3 regions of the Polaromonas sp. P1_G2 genome follow, and region 3 is predicted to be linked to each of the others. Evidence: predicted binding sites of a transcription regulator. Region 3 holds the regulator's gene; each other region holds the start of a gene.
What was found. Region 3 encodes sigma-54, which starts transcription at its own class of promoters, with help from an activator protein. Its sites were predicted from a motif close to TGGCANGNAANCTGCTTT; they were not measured.
Positions count from the first base shown of each region.

Region 1: a site for sigma-54 is predicted at 2,236-2,253, ahead of AC1D0P_RS04080 (transglutaminase family protein). Genes of this name have one in related genera too.
Region 2: a site for sigma-54 is predicted at 2,105-2,122, ahead of AC1D0P_RS01025 (ammonium transporter). Genes of this name have one in related genera too.

Region 1 covers NZ_JBFUBY010000021.1:12,487-17,127, forward strand. Annotated here, with positions in the region: gene AC1D0P_RS04075 (DNA internalization-related competence protein ComEC/Rec2) at 1-2,085, opposite strand, end outside; gene AC1D0P_RS04080 (transglutaminase family protein) at 2,385-4,641, shown strand, end outside.
Region 2 covers NZ_JBFUBY010000004.1:35,859-40,499, forward strand. Annotated here, with positions in the region: gene AC1D0P_RS01015 (hypothetical protein) at 1-56, shown strand, start outside; gene AC1D0P_RS01020 (hypothetical protein) at 67-525, opposite strand; gene AC1D0P_RS01025 (ammonium transporter) at 558-2,051, opposite strand; gene mrdA (penicillin-binding protein 2) at 2,469-4,535, opposite strand.
Region 3 covers NZ_JBFUBY010000003.1:14,135-17,598, forward strand. Annotated here, with positions in the region: gene AC1D0P_RS00715 (THUMP domain-containing class I SAM-dependent RNA methyltransferase) at 1-1,393, opposite strand, end outside; gene AC1D0P_RS00720 (RNA polymerase factor sigma-54) at 1,535-3,070, opposite strand; gene lptB (LPS export ABC transporter ATP-binding protein) at 3,205-3,464, opposite strand, start outside.

The DNA.
Region 1 (4,641 bases), on a different contig from region 3:
GTTGGGCTTGGCGGCCGCGCCGTAGGCCTCGGCGGCCGGGTGCAATACCTCGAACCGCACGCCATCCCATTCCCATTGCTGGCCGGCCACACAGCGTTCAGCCTTGCGCAGGGCCTGCAACGGGTGGGTGTCTTCAATCGAACTGAGGAACCGGGCTCCCGGCTGCATCGCCAGCACGGCAGCCGCCCCGCCTATGTGGTCGATGTCGCGGTGGCTGATCATGAGCATGTCCAGCCGTTCGCCGAGCGCGCGCAGCAGCGGCACCAGCACGCGGTGGCCGGCATCGCTTTCGCGCGAAAAGCGCGGGCCGGCGTCATAAAGCAGGCTGTGCCTGGCGGTGCGCACCAGCACCGCATTGCCCTGCCCTATGTCGGCCGCCAGCAGCTCAAACTGCCCGGGCACGACCCGCACCGGCTGCCACAGCAGCACGGGCAGCAGCAGCGGGATGCCGAGCACGCGCCAATGCCAGGGCAGGCGCGTAGCCAGCAAACCGCCCCCCGCCACACCCGCGGTGGCGCACCACAGCGGCGCCGCGGCCACACTGATCGAGGCCATGGGCCAGGCCGCCAGCCACTGCAGGAACAGCGCCAGCACGCTGACGCAGCCCGCCGTGGCAGCCCAGGCCGGCGCCCACAGCACGCCCAGCAGGGCCAGCGGCGTGATCAGCAAGGTCACGGCCGGAATGGCCACGGCATTGGCCAGCAGGCCTACCAGCGAGACCTGGTTGAACAGCAGCAGCGACAAAGGCGTGAGCGCGAGCGTCACCACCCATTGTTCGCGCAGGGCGCGGGCCAGGCCGGCCAGCCAGCGCGGGCCGAACCGCCGCCATCCCGTCTGCGGCGCGCCCGAAGGGTTCATCCTTTCGTCCCCCGCATGGCCGGCGCCCGCATCCGTGGCAAACAGCACGCCGACCGCCACAAAAGAGAGCCAGAAGCCGGCCTGCATCAGCGCCCAGGGGTCCAGGGCCACCACCACGGCCATGGCCAGCAGCCAGGTCTGCGTCCAGGGCCATTGCCGGCCACCCTGGCGCAGCAGGATCACGGTGGCCAGCATCCAGATGGTTCGCTGCGCGGGCACGCCCCAGCCTGAAAACAGCGCATAAAGCGCCGCCAGCAACAGCCCGCCCAGCGCGCCGGCGCCGGCGGCCGGCAGTGCCAGGCACAGGCTGGGTGTGAGGCGCGCGGTGCGCCGCCACAAACCGCCCACCAGCAGCGAGGCGGCCCAGGCGAACATGGTGATGTGCAGGCCGGAAATACTCATCAAATGCGCGACACCGGTGGCGCGAAAGACGTCCCAGTCAGCGCGCTCAATGGCATTCTGGTCGCCGACCACCAGCGCGGCGATGATGCCGGCCCACTGGCGGTTCTCCACACGTTCAAAAATCCGCTCGCGCACCGCCTGCCGGGCTTGCTCCACAGGGTGCCGCCAGCTGCTGGAAAGTTTTTCGGGTGGCGCGTCATGCGTGCCGGCGCGCACATAGCCGGTGGCCTGTATGCCCTGCTCCCACAGCCACAGCTCGTAGTCGAAGCCGTGYGGGTTGCTGTTGCCGTGCGGTGCCTTGAGCCGCACCGTCATGCGCCAGCGTTCGCCGGCCCGCAAGGCCTGCGGCTGGCGCTGCAGGGCCAGCGCCACTTCGAAAGGGTCCGAGTCCTGGGCCAGGGGGCGAGGCTCGCGCCCGGCAAAGCCCGAATACCAGCCCAGCAGGATTTGTGGCGGCAGGGTGAGTTTGCGGCCGTCCAGGCGGGCGGACTCGATGCCGAGGCGAAAGCGCAAGCCATCCTCGCCGGGCTGCGGCATGGCCAGCACGCTGCCGGTGACCTCGATGTCGCGGCCTTCCAGGGCCGGTTCCAGGGCCGTGGACTGGAAAGCGCAGGCCCGCCAGCCGGCCGAGCCCCATCCCAGCAGCGCCGCCAGCGCAAACGCGAGCATCACCCTGCCCCACAGGGGTTTTATCGCGCGCCGGCCGAAACGCCAGAAAATCCCGGCCACGGCGACCGCCAGCAGGGTGCACAAGGTATAGCCTGTCTGCGACCACAGCGTGGGCTGCTGCAACTGCAGGGCCACGCCAGAGATGAAACCGGCCAAAACAGGCCCCGGGCTCGCAGCGTATGGCCGTGGCACCGTGAATACAGCTGGCTTCAAAGCTGCCTCCCCTTCTTTTTTTGCTTTTTTTAGAACCTGTTTAACGGGAGGCCCAGGCAAAGAGCCGACAGCAGGCCATGCAAACTCCGCATATGGCGCAGCTCTTGCTTTCAGAAATACCGTCAAATCCGGGTAAGCTGTCTACGCGTCCTAATGTCCAGGCTGCATGATGTGGCGGCCTGTGATGGGTTTATTTTTCCGGCGGTGTGCCACGCCCTGTTATTTTTTTAAGCGAGGTTGCCTTGTCCATCCACGTTGCCCTGAGCCACATCACCCACTACAAATACGACCGGCTGGTGAAACTCGGCCCCCAGGTGGTCCGCCTGCGGCCAGCGCCGCACAGCCGCACGCAGGTGCTGTCTTATTCCCTCAAGGTCGAGCCCGCCGGGCATTTCATCAACTGGCAGCAAGACCCGTTTGCCAACTACCAGGCCCGCCTGGTGTTTCCCGAGCCGACACGCGAGTTCAAGGTCACGGTGGACCTGGTCGTCGAGATGGCGGTGTTCAACCCCTTTGATTTCTTCCTGGAACCGGCCGCCGAGGAGTTCCCCTTCACCTACAACGCGCTGCAGGCCCGCGAACTCGCCCCCTACCTGGCCACCCAGCCGGCGACGCCGCTGCTCAAGCGCTACCTCGAAAAAATCGACCGCACGCCCAAGCGCACCATCGACTTCCTGGTGGGCCTGAACCAGGGCTTGCAGTCGGACATCAAGTACTCGATCCGCWTGGAGCCCGGCGTGCAGACGCCSGAAGAAACCCTGCGCCTGGCCTGCGGCTCCTGCCGCGACACCGGCTGGCTGCTGGTCCAACTGCTGCGCCACATGGGCCTGGCCGCGCGTTTTGTCTCGGGCTACCTGATCCAGCTCAAGGCCGACGTCAAATCCATCGACGGCCCCAGCGGCGCCGAAGCCGACTTCACCGACCTGCACGCCTGGTGCGAAGTCTTTCTGCCCGGCGCCGGCTGGGTGGGCCTGGACCCGACCTCCGGCCTGATGGCGGGCGAAGGCCACATCCCGCTGGCCTGCACACCCGAGCCATCGAGCGCCGCGCCGGTCGAAGGCGGCGTCGACAAATCCGAAGTCGAATTCGAGCACCACATGGCGGTGCAGCGCATCTACGAATCGCCGCGCGTGACCAAGCCCTATACCGAGGAACAATGGCAGGAGGTGCTGGCGCTCGGCGAAAAGGTCGACCAGGACCTGGCAGCCGGCGACGTGCGCCTGACCATGGGCGGCGAGCCGACCTTTGTGGCCACCACAGACCGCGACGCGGCCGAGTGGAACATCGACGCCCTGGGCCCGACCAAGCGCGGCTACGCGACCGAACTCGTGCAGAAGCTGCGCGCCGAATACGGCGAAGGCGGTTTCCTGCATTTCGGCCAGGGCAAGTGGTACCCCGGCGAGCAGCTGCCGCGCTGGGCGCTCAGCATCTTCTGGCGCAAGGACGGCCAGCCGATCTGGCAAAACCCGGCGCTGTTCGCCGACGAGCGCCAGCCCTGCAACTACAGCAGTGCCGACGCGCAGCGTTTTGTGCAGACCCTGGCCGGCAAGCTGGGCCTGGCCACCACCTACATCACGCCGGGCTATGAGGACACCTGGTACTACCTCTGGCGCGAGCGCCGGCTGCCGGTCAATGTCGACCCCTTTGATTCGAAGCTGGACGACGCCATGGAGCGCGAGCGCCTGCGCCGCGTCTTCATGCAGGGCCTGGATTCGGTCGTGGGTTATGTGCTGCCGCTGCAGACCAAGGAGCAGCTCAAGCAGAGAAACGCCGGCGCTTCGCCTTCGCTGGCCGGCCCGAAATGGACCACCGGCCCCTGGTTCTTCCGCGAAGAACGCATGTACCTGATGCCGGGCGACTCGCCCATGGGCTACCGCCTGCCGCTGGATTCCGTGCCCTGGGTGTCCAAGACCGACTACCCCTACATGATCGAGGCCGACCCGTTCGCGCCACGGCAAGAGCTGCCGGCCGCTTCGGCGCTGGCCGCGCGCTACAACGGCAGCTTCAGCGCGGCCCGCGGCGCCACGCCGGTGGCGCCTTCCACGGGTGGAAGCGCCAGCTCGCTGGCGCAGTACATGGCGCGCTACATGGCCGGCAATACGGCACTGACGCAGGCCAGCCGCATCCTGCAGTTCCGCCCGCTGGGCAACAACGGCACGAACGGCGCCCAAGGCGCCGACGGCAAACCAGCCGGCGCTTCACCCGAGACGGCCGCGCCCCAGGACGACCGCGCGCCCAAGCCTTTTGAATCGGCCGCCTGGCTCACGCGCACCGCGTTGTGCGTCGAAGTACGCGACCCCCAACGCGCCAACGGTCCCAAGGACAAGCCCAAGGCCAATCCCGACAGCAAGGCCAACAAGTCGGGCCGCGGCGAAACCGGCGCGATCTACGTCTTCATGCCGCCCATGGAGCGCCTCGAAGACTACCTGGACCTGCTGGCCGCCGTGGAAGCCACGGCGCAGTCGCTGGGCGTGAGCATCGTGCTCGAAGGCTACCCGC
Region 2 (4,641 bases), on a different contig from region 3:
GCAACATGCTGGCGCACAGCCTGAACCGCGCACGGGAAGCTCGGCCGGCGCAATAAGCCGACAGATTCAGCGCAGCCCCTTCACATAGCGCGGCGCGTTCGGGTCGCGGTGCCTGCGCTCGCGCTGACCCTCTTCGCCGAAGATCGCGCCAAAGGTGGATTCGATAAAACCGGACTCCGGGTAGACCTCTTCCTCGGTGTCTATCGAGCGCGCGCTCTGGCGGTCCGGCTGGGGCGGCGGCGCCATGGCGGGTGCGGCGCGCTCCTTCACCGCCTCCGACACCAGCTGGACCAGCGGCAGGCGCGGCTTGGGGTCGGGCACGGCCATGATTTCCTCGAGCCTGTCGGCCCAGACGGCCAGGTCGGGGTGCCCCTCTTCGGCCGCCTTCTCGCGCGCAAAGCGCGCGATCTCGGCCGCGTACTCAAGGTTGCCGGCCATCCACTCGGTGTCGGTCACCCGGCCGGTCTTGCGGCGCAGCAACACGTGGAGATGGGCGGCGATGGCGATTTTTTCGCTGGAAGGCATGGTGTGTGTCCTTCAAAGTGAATGCCGGCACATCAGGTGCCAAGGCGTTCGGCATGCTGGGTGATGTCCAGGCCGTCGCTCTCCGAGGCCTCGCTGACGCGCAGGCTGACGACCAGCGAGGTGACCCACAAAGCCAGCGCCGTCATGAACAGGCTGTACAGCATGACCGCGCCCGCGCCTATGGCCTGCGTCAGCACACTGCCTTCCGCGCCCGAAATCGCCTTGCTGGCGAACACGCCCGTGAGCAGTGAGCCGACGATACCGCCCACCCCGTGCACGCCGAACACGTCCAGCGAGTCGTCGGCGTTGAGCAGGCGCTTCAGGCCGGTGGCGCCCCAGTAGCAGGCCAGCCCCGCGGCCACGCCGAACACCAGCGCCGCGCGCGGCGAGACAAAACCGGCCGCCGGCGTGATCGCGACCAGGCCGGCCACCAGGCCCGAGCACAGGCCCAGCAGCGAGGGCCGGCCGCGCACCGCCCACTCGGCCGCCATCCACGACAGCGCGCCGGCCGCGGCCGCGATGTGCGTGACCGCCATGGCCAGGCCCGCCCGGCCGTCGGAAGCCACCGCGGAACCGGCGTTGAAGCCGAACCAGCCCACCCACAGCATGCCGGCGCCGGCCATGGTCAGGCCCAGGTTGAAGGGTGTGAAGGGCTCGCGGCCGTAGCCGTGGCGCGGCCCGAGCACGTAGGCGCAGACCAGCCCGGCGATGCCGGCATTGATGTGCACCACGGAGCCGCCGGCGAAATCCAGCGCGCCCATGCGGGCCAGCCAGCCGTTGGGCTCCCAGACCCAGTGGGCGATGGGGGCATACACAGCGACCGTCCACAGCGACATGAAGATCAGCATGGCGGAAAAGCGCATGCGTTCGACGAAGGAACCGACCACCAGCGCCGCCGTGATGATGGCGAAGGTCAGCTGGAACATCGCATAGACCGATTCCGGGATGTTGGGCGCGACGTGGCTGACCGCGACCTTCTGCGCGTCCTTCACGTAATCCAGCCCGGCGAACCAGAAGCGCTCGGTGCCGCCGAAGTAGTGGCCCCAGGCACTGCTGCCGGGGGTGAAAGCGATCGAATACCCCACGGCGAACCACAGGAGGCTTACCACCGCACAAATGGCGACAACGCAGGCCATGACGTTGAGCACGCTCTTTTTGCGCACCATGCCGCCGTAAAAAAGGGCGATGCCCGGCAGCGTCATGAGCAGCACCAGTGCGGTAGAGGTCATCATCCAGGCGGTGTCGGCGCCGCTGAGGGTCTCCGCCCCCACCAGGCCCGGGCGGGTCAGGGGCGCGGGCGGCGGGGCGGATGCCGGTGCGGCGGGAACCGAAACCGCAGCCGCTGCCGCGAGAGCCGCCGGCGGTGGCGCGGGAGCGGCAACGGGCACCGGAACTTCGGTAACCACGCCGGAAGCCGCCACCGAGGGAGCGGCAGCCGGCGCGGCAGGCGCCTGCGCCATGGCCTGCTGGCAGGCTATGCCCATCCAGATCGACAAGCCCCACGCCATAACACTCTTCAGGTGCATACATGCCCGCCTTTCTTGCAGCCAGCCAACAATTGGTAACAGTCAGAAGGCAGCAGGCATAACTCATGCCAGCACTTAATAGGGAAGATTTGGGCGGTTTTCAGTGCAAATGCGTATACGCGGTGCACGCCGGGCGCCATGCTATGGCACGCCGCACCAGGGACCGTAGCCGCCCATCCGCAAAATCCCGGGGGCGGGAAACCCCCAATGCACTATGTCAGTGCGCGGGCTACATTGGACGACTTGCTGACGAGCCTTGCTGCTCGCAACGCGAGGAGCCGWGGAGACACGAGAGAGCCATTAGAAGTACACACAGGCAACAAGGCATTCCACAAGATGCCCTGCTGCAAAAAGCGCTGGTAACCCCAGCGCTTTTTTTATGCCTGTCGTTTTCCGGGGTGCCCGGCAGCCGGGAGTTCAGTCGGGATTGATGCCGGCCGCAGCCATGGGCGGGACCAGCTTGCTGAGCGCTTCGGCGATGGCCGCTGCCTTGGCCTTGGCGGCCGCCGCTGCGGCGGCGGTGGTGGGCCCGGAGGTCGGGGCTGAAAGCAGGCTGGCCATCTCGGCCGCCTGGCGCGGCTTGCCGACGGGAGCGGCGGCCAGGCCTTTTTGCACCGCCACCATGTCTTCTTCGCTGGGGTACTGGCCCAGCAGCACGTAGTCAAATACCCGGCGCGCGATGGGCGCTGCCACGCCGGCGCCCCAGCCGGCGTTTTCCACGATCACGGCTAGCGCGATCTTCGGGTCCTCGGCCGGCGCGAAGGCCATGTACACCGCGTGGTCGCGCTGGTGCTCTTCCATCTTGGCGCTGTTGTACTTGTCTTTCTGGCCTATGGTCACGGYCTGGGCGGTGCCGGTCTTGCCGCCCGAGAGGTAACCCGCGCCGGCAAACACCCGCGCCGAGGTGCCCTCCTGCGTGACGCCGACCAGCGCCTTGCGCACGATGGCCACGTTCTCCGGCTTGTAGCCCAGGTCCTCGGGCGGGCTGGCCTGCAGCGGGTGCATCACCCGCGTGACCGGGTCCTGCGTGCCGATGACCAGGCGCGGCTTGTGCTTGACGCCGCCGTTGGCCAGCGCCGCCGTGGCCTGCGCCAGCTGCAGCATGGTGAAGGTGTTGTAGCCCTGGCCTATGCCCAGGGAAATCGTTTCACCGGGATACCACCTTTGCTGCTCGGGCCGCTTGTAGGCCTTGCGCTTCCATTCCTGGCTGGGCAGCACGCCGCGCACCTCGCCGTTGATGTCGATACCCGTGATCTGGCCGAAACCCAGCGGCTTCATGAAGTCGTGCATGGCGTCCACGCCGAGCTCATTGGCCAGCGAGTAGTAATACACATTGCTGGACTTGACGATGGACCGGTACATGTCGACCGCGCCCAACGCGATGTCGCCGTGGCTGCGGAAGGTGTGGCCGCCGAAAGTCCAGGAGGCGTTGTCGTTGACGATGAAGGTCGGCGAGCGCTTGCCGGTCTGCAGCGCGGCCATGGCCATGAAAGGTTTGTAGGTCGAGCCCGGCGGGTAGGTGCCGCGCAGCGCGCGGTTGAGCAGCGGCTTGTCGATGGACTCGTTGAGCGCCTGCCAGCTCTCGGTGTCTATGCCGTCGACGAAGAGGTTGGGATCGAAGGTCGGCTTGCTCACAAAAGCCAGGACGTCGCCGGTTTTCGGGTCCAGCGCCACCAGCGCGCCGCGCCGGTCGCCGAACATGTCTTCCACCAGCTTCTGCAGGCGGATATCGAGCGACAGCATCACCGTGTTGCCTGGCGTGGCCGGGTTGCTGGCCAGCTTGCGCACCGCGCGCCCGCCGGCCGAGGTCTCCACCTGTTCGACGCCGGTGGTGCCGTGCAGCTGCTGCTCGAAGCTTTGCTCGACACCGAGCTTGCCGATGTAGTCGGTGCCGCGGTAGTTGCCCTCGTCGTCGCTGCCCTCGATGTTTTCCTTCTCGGCCTGATTGATGCGGCCTATGTAGCCGACCACATGGCTGCCGAGTTCGCCGTAGGGATAGCTGCGGAACAGCCTGGCCTTGATGTCGACGCCAGGAAAGCGAAAGCGCTGCGCCGCGAAACGCGCCACTTCCTCGTCCGTCAGCCGGGTGCGTATGGGCAGTGACTCGAAATTCTTGGACTCCTCGCGCAGGCGCTTGAAGCGCCGCTTGTCGCGCAGCTGGATATCGACCACCTTTTCCAGCGCGGCAATGGTTTCCTCGAGGTTCGCGACCTTGGACGGCGTGATCTCCAGCGTGTAGGCCGAATAGTTGGTCGCCAGCACGATGCCGTTGCGGTCCAGGATCAGGCCGCGATTCGGCACGATGGGCACGATGGCCGTGCGGTTGCTCTCGGCCTGTTCGTTCAGGTCGGCATGGCGGTACACCTGCAGGTACACCAGCCGCGCCGCCAGCAAGGCAAACGCGCACAACACCACCAGGCTGGCCACCAGCACCCGCGCGCGAAAGCGCGACAGGTCGGCTTCAACGTTGCGCAACTCAGTCATGGTGGTCCGACTCTACAACCGCCACAAAGTGCCCGCAAGACGCGCGGTTACCCCCGGAAAAGCAAAGGCGATGCGAAGCGAGCCGCCCAGGCCAACAGGGGCCGCG
Region 3 (3,464 bases):
CGCGTGCCGTACCCGCGGCCCCGGGCTTGCCGCGCGCCGAGCCGGCCACCATGTCGAAGCGGAACAGCCGGCATTCGATCGGGCCGTTCCACATGGGTACACGGCGCGATTCCTTCAGGCGCATCTTGCCGGGGAGCTTGAGGTCGGGCGTGAGCACGTGGGCCGTCCAGCCCGCGTAGTTTTTCTTCCAGTGCGCGGCCAGCTGTGGAAAGAAGTCGGCCGCTTCCTCGCCCCAGGCGTTCTGCGCCTGCTCGCGGCCCGGGTTGGCCGAGCGGTCGCGCGGGGTTTCGAAGGCCGGCTCTTCGCGCGTGTCACCGCTGTCCTGGTTCAGCGGCTGGCCGAACTCGTCGATGGGCTGGTTGCGGTGGTCGTGCTGGACTTCCCGGCTCTGCTGGCGGCGCTGGTCGCGGCCCTGCACACCGGTGATACCGGCCACGCCGGCTACATCGATACGTTCGCCATAGGGCGGGTTCACCAGCATCACGCCCGAGGGCGCGGGTGGCATGCGCTGCAGCGCGTCGCCGCCGCGGAATTCCACCGCATTGGCCACGCCGGCGCGCTCGGCATTGCGTTCGGCGAAATCGACCATGCGGAAGGACACATCGCTGCCGAACACCGGCGCCGTGGGTTCGGTGATGGCGGCCTCGGCCTGGTCCAGCAGGCCGTCCCACACATGGCCCTGGAAGGGCAGGTATTTCTGGAAGGCGAAACGGCGGTTGATGCCTGGCGCGATGTTGCAGGCGATCTGCGCCGCCTCGATGGCGATGGTGCCCGAGCCGCAGCAGGGGTCGTAGAGCGGAACGCCGTCCTTGCACAGCTGGTCCCAGCCGCTGGCGGCGATCATCGCGGCGGCCAGGGTTTCTTTCAGTGGCGCATCGCCCTTGTCTTCGCGCCAGCCGCGTTTGAACAGGGGCTCACCCGAGGTGTCGATGTAAATCGTGACGGTGTCCGTCGTCAGGTGCACATAGACGCGCACGTCGGGCCAGCGCGTATCGACGCTGGGCCGCACGTCGTCGAACTTGGCGCGGAAGCGGTCGGCGATGGCGTCCTTGATCTTCAGCGCCGCGAAGTTCAGGCTCTGCAGCGGGCTGTGCTGGGCGGTGATCTCAACCTTGAAGGTCTGCTTGGGCGTGAACCAGATTTCCCAGGCCACGTTGGCGGCGGCGTTGTAAAGGTCTTGTTCACTGCGGTACTGGTTGTGCTGCAACTCGATCAGCACGCGCTGGGCCAGGCGGCTGTGCAGGTTGAGCTGCAGCGCGTCGCGCCAGGAAGCCTGCAACTGCACGCCGGCGCGCCAGGCCTTGCCCTGGATGCCGGTGACGCGCTGCACCTCGGTGGCCAGCAAGGCCTCGACGCCGGCGGCGCACGGTAAAAACAATTGGAGCTGGTTCATGTCGGACTCTTCAAAAGGGCTGCTGGAAATTCGATTATCGGGATGCAGGGCAAGGCGCACGGAGCGCAGGAACCGGAATGCACTTGGGTGCATGAGGATTCCGAGCACCGCGCAACGCCGCCATGCGCCCGAGAATCGGATTTACAGTGATTTGCGTAAATTAGCCGGCGCGATGCGCAAAGCCTCTCGGTACTTGGCCACGGTGCGGCGCGCGCATTCGATGCCCTGCTCCTTGAGCATTTCGGAAATCTGGTTGTCGCTGAGCGGCTTTTTCAGGCTCTCGGAGGAGACGAACTGCTTGATCAGCGCGCGCACGGCGGTGCTGGAAGCGTTGCCGCCGGTTTCGGTGCCCAGCGCGGAGCCGAAGAAGTATTTGAGCTCAAAAGTGCCGAAGGGCGTGCCCATGTACTTGGCGGTGGTCACGCGCGAAATCGTGGACTCATGCAGGCCCAGTTCGTCGGCGATCTCGCGCAGCACCAGCGGGCGCATGGCGAGTTCGCCGTGCGTGAAGAAGTTTTTCTGCCGCTCGACGATGGCGCTGCTCACGCGCAGGATGGTGTCGAAGCGCTGCTGGATGTTCTTGATGAACCAGCGCGCCTCCTGCAGACGCTGCTGTAGCGCCTGGCCGCCCTGGCCCTTGTGCTGCTTGAGGGCGTTGGCGTAGATGTCGTGCACGCGCAGGCGCGGCATCACGTCGCCGTTGAGCGAGACCTTGAAACCCCGGCCCGACTTCACGACGATGACGTCGGGCACGATCAGGTTGCGCTCCACGTTCACGAAGCGGCGGCCGGGTTTGGGGTCGAGCCGGCCTATCACGGCAATCGCGCCCCGGACGGCGGCTTCGGTGAATCCGCACAGGTGCGACAGGCGCTTCAGGTCGCGTTTGGCCAGCAGCTCCATGGGCTGCTTGCACATGGCGATAGCGGCGCGGGTCTCTTCGCAGTCCTTGCAGTCCAGCAACTGCAGGCCCAGGCATTCGGCCAGGTTGCGCGCGCCCACGCCGGCCGGCTCCATGTGGTGCAGCAGCTTGAGCGCCATGGCAAAACGCTGCTCAAGGTCCTCGGCCTGTTCCAGGTCATCCCCGGCCAGGCCCGCCGCGAGCGAGGCCAGGCTGTCTTCGAGGTAGCCGTCGTCATTGAGCGACTCGATCAGGAAATGCAGGGCCGCGCGGTCCTCTTCGGACAGGCGCAGGCCCAACGACTGGCGGTGCAAATGGTCTTGCAGCGACTCGTGGGCGCCCGTCAGGTCGGAGGCCTCAGTGTCGCCCTCGTCGTTGTTGTTCTTGCGCGCCGGCGCATCGCTGCCCCATTCGCTGTCGTCGGGCGTGGTCTCCACCGTGCCGTCGCCTTCCCAGCTTTCCTCGAGCTTGGGTTCGGCGCTGACCTCGGCATCGGCGGGGGCCGAAGTCCCGGCATCCTCCGCGCCGCCGCCCGTCGAATCCGCCGCGGATTCAAACTCGCGGCTGTCCTGGCTGACCGGCGTGTTGAGGTGCTCCAGGCCGAACTCTTCGCGCACGGCGGTTTCTTCCGCCACCTCGAGAAACGGGTTTTCGTCGAGCATCTGCTCGACCTCCTGGCTCAGCTCGAGCGTCGACAGCTGCAGCAGCCGTATCGACTGCTGCAGCTGGGGCGTCAGCGCAAGGTGCTGCGAGACGCGGAGCGAGAGGCCCTGCTTCATGTCAAGGAGCTTTGATCGAAGCGCAGAAAAAGTGCGAGCAGGGGCCGCGGAACTGGCTTTGCCAGGCCGCAGGCGCCGCCCCCTCGGGGGGGAGGGAGCTACACGAAGTGAGCGACAACAGGGGGAGTGTCATCCTACATCTTGAAGTGTTCACCGAGGTACACGCGTCGCACATCGGCGTTGTTCACGATCTCGGAGGGCGTGCCCTGGGCCAGCACGTGGCCGTCGCTGATGATGTAGGCGTGGTCGCAGATGCCCAGCGTTTCGCGCACGTTGTGGTCGGTGATCAGCACGCCGATGCCGCGCGACTTCAGGAAGCCGATGATGCGCTGGATCTCGATCACGGCGATCGGGTCAATGCCGGCAAAAGGCTCGTCGAGCAGGATGAAGCGCG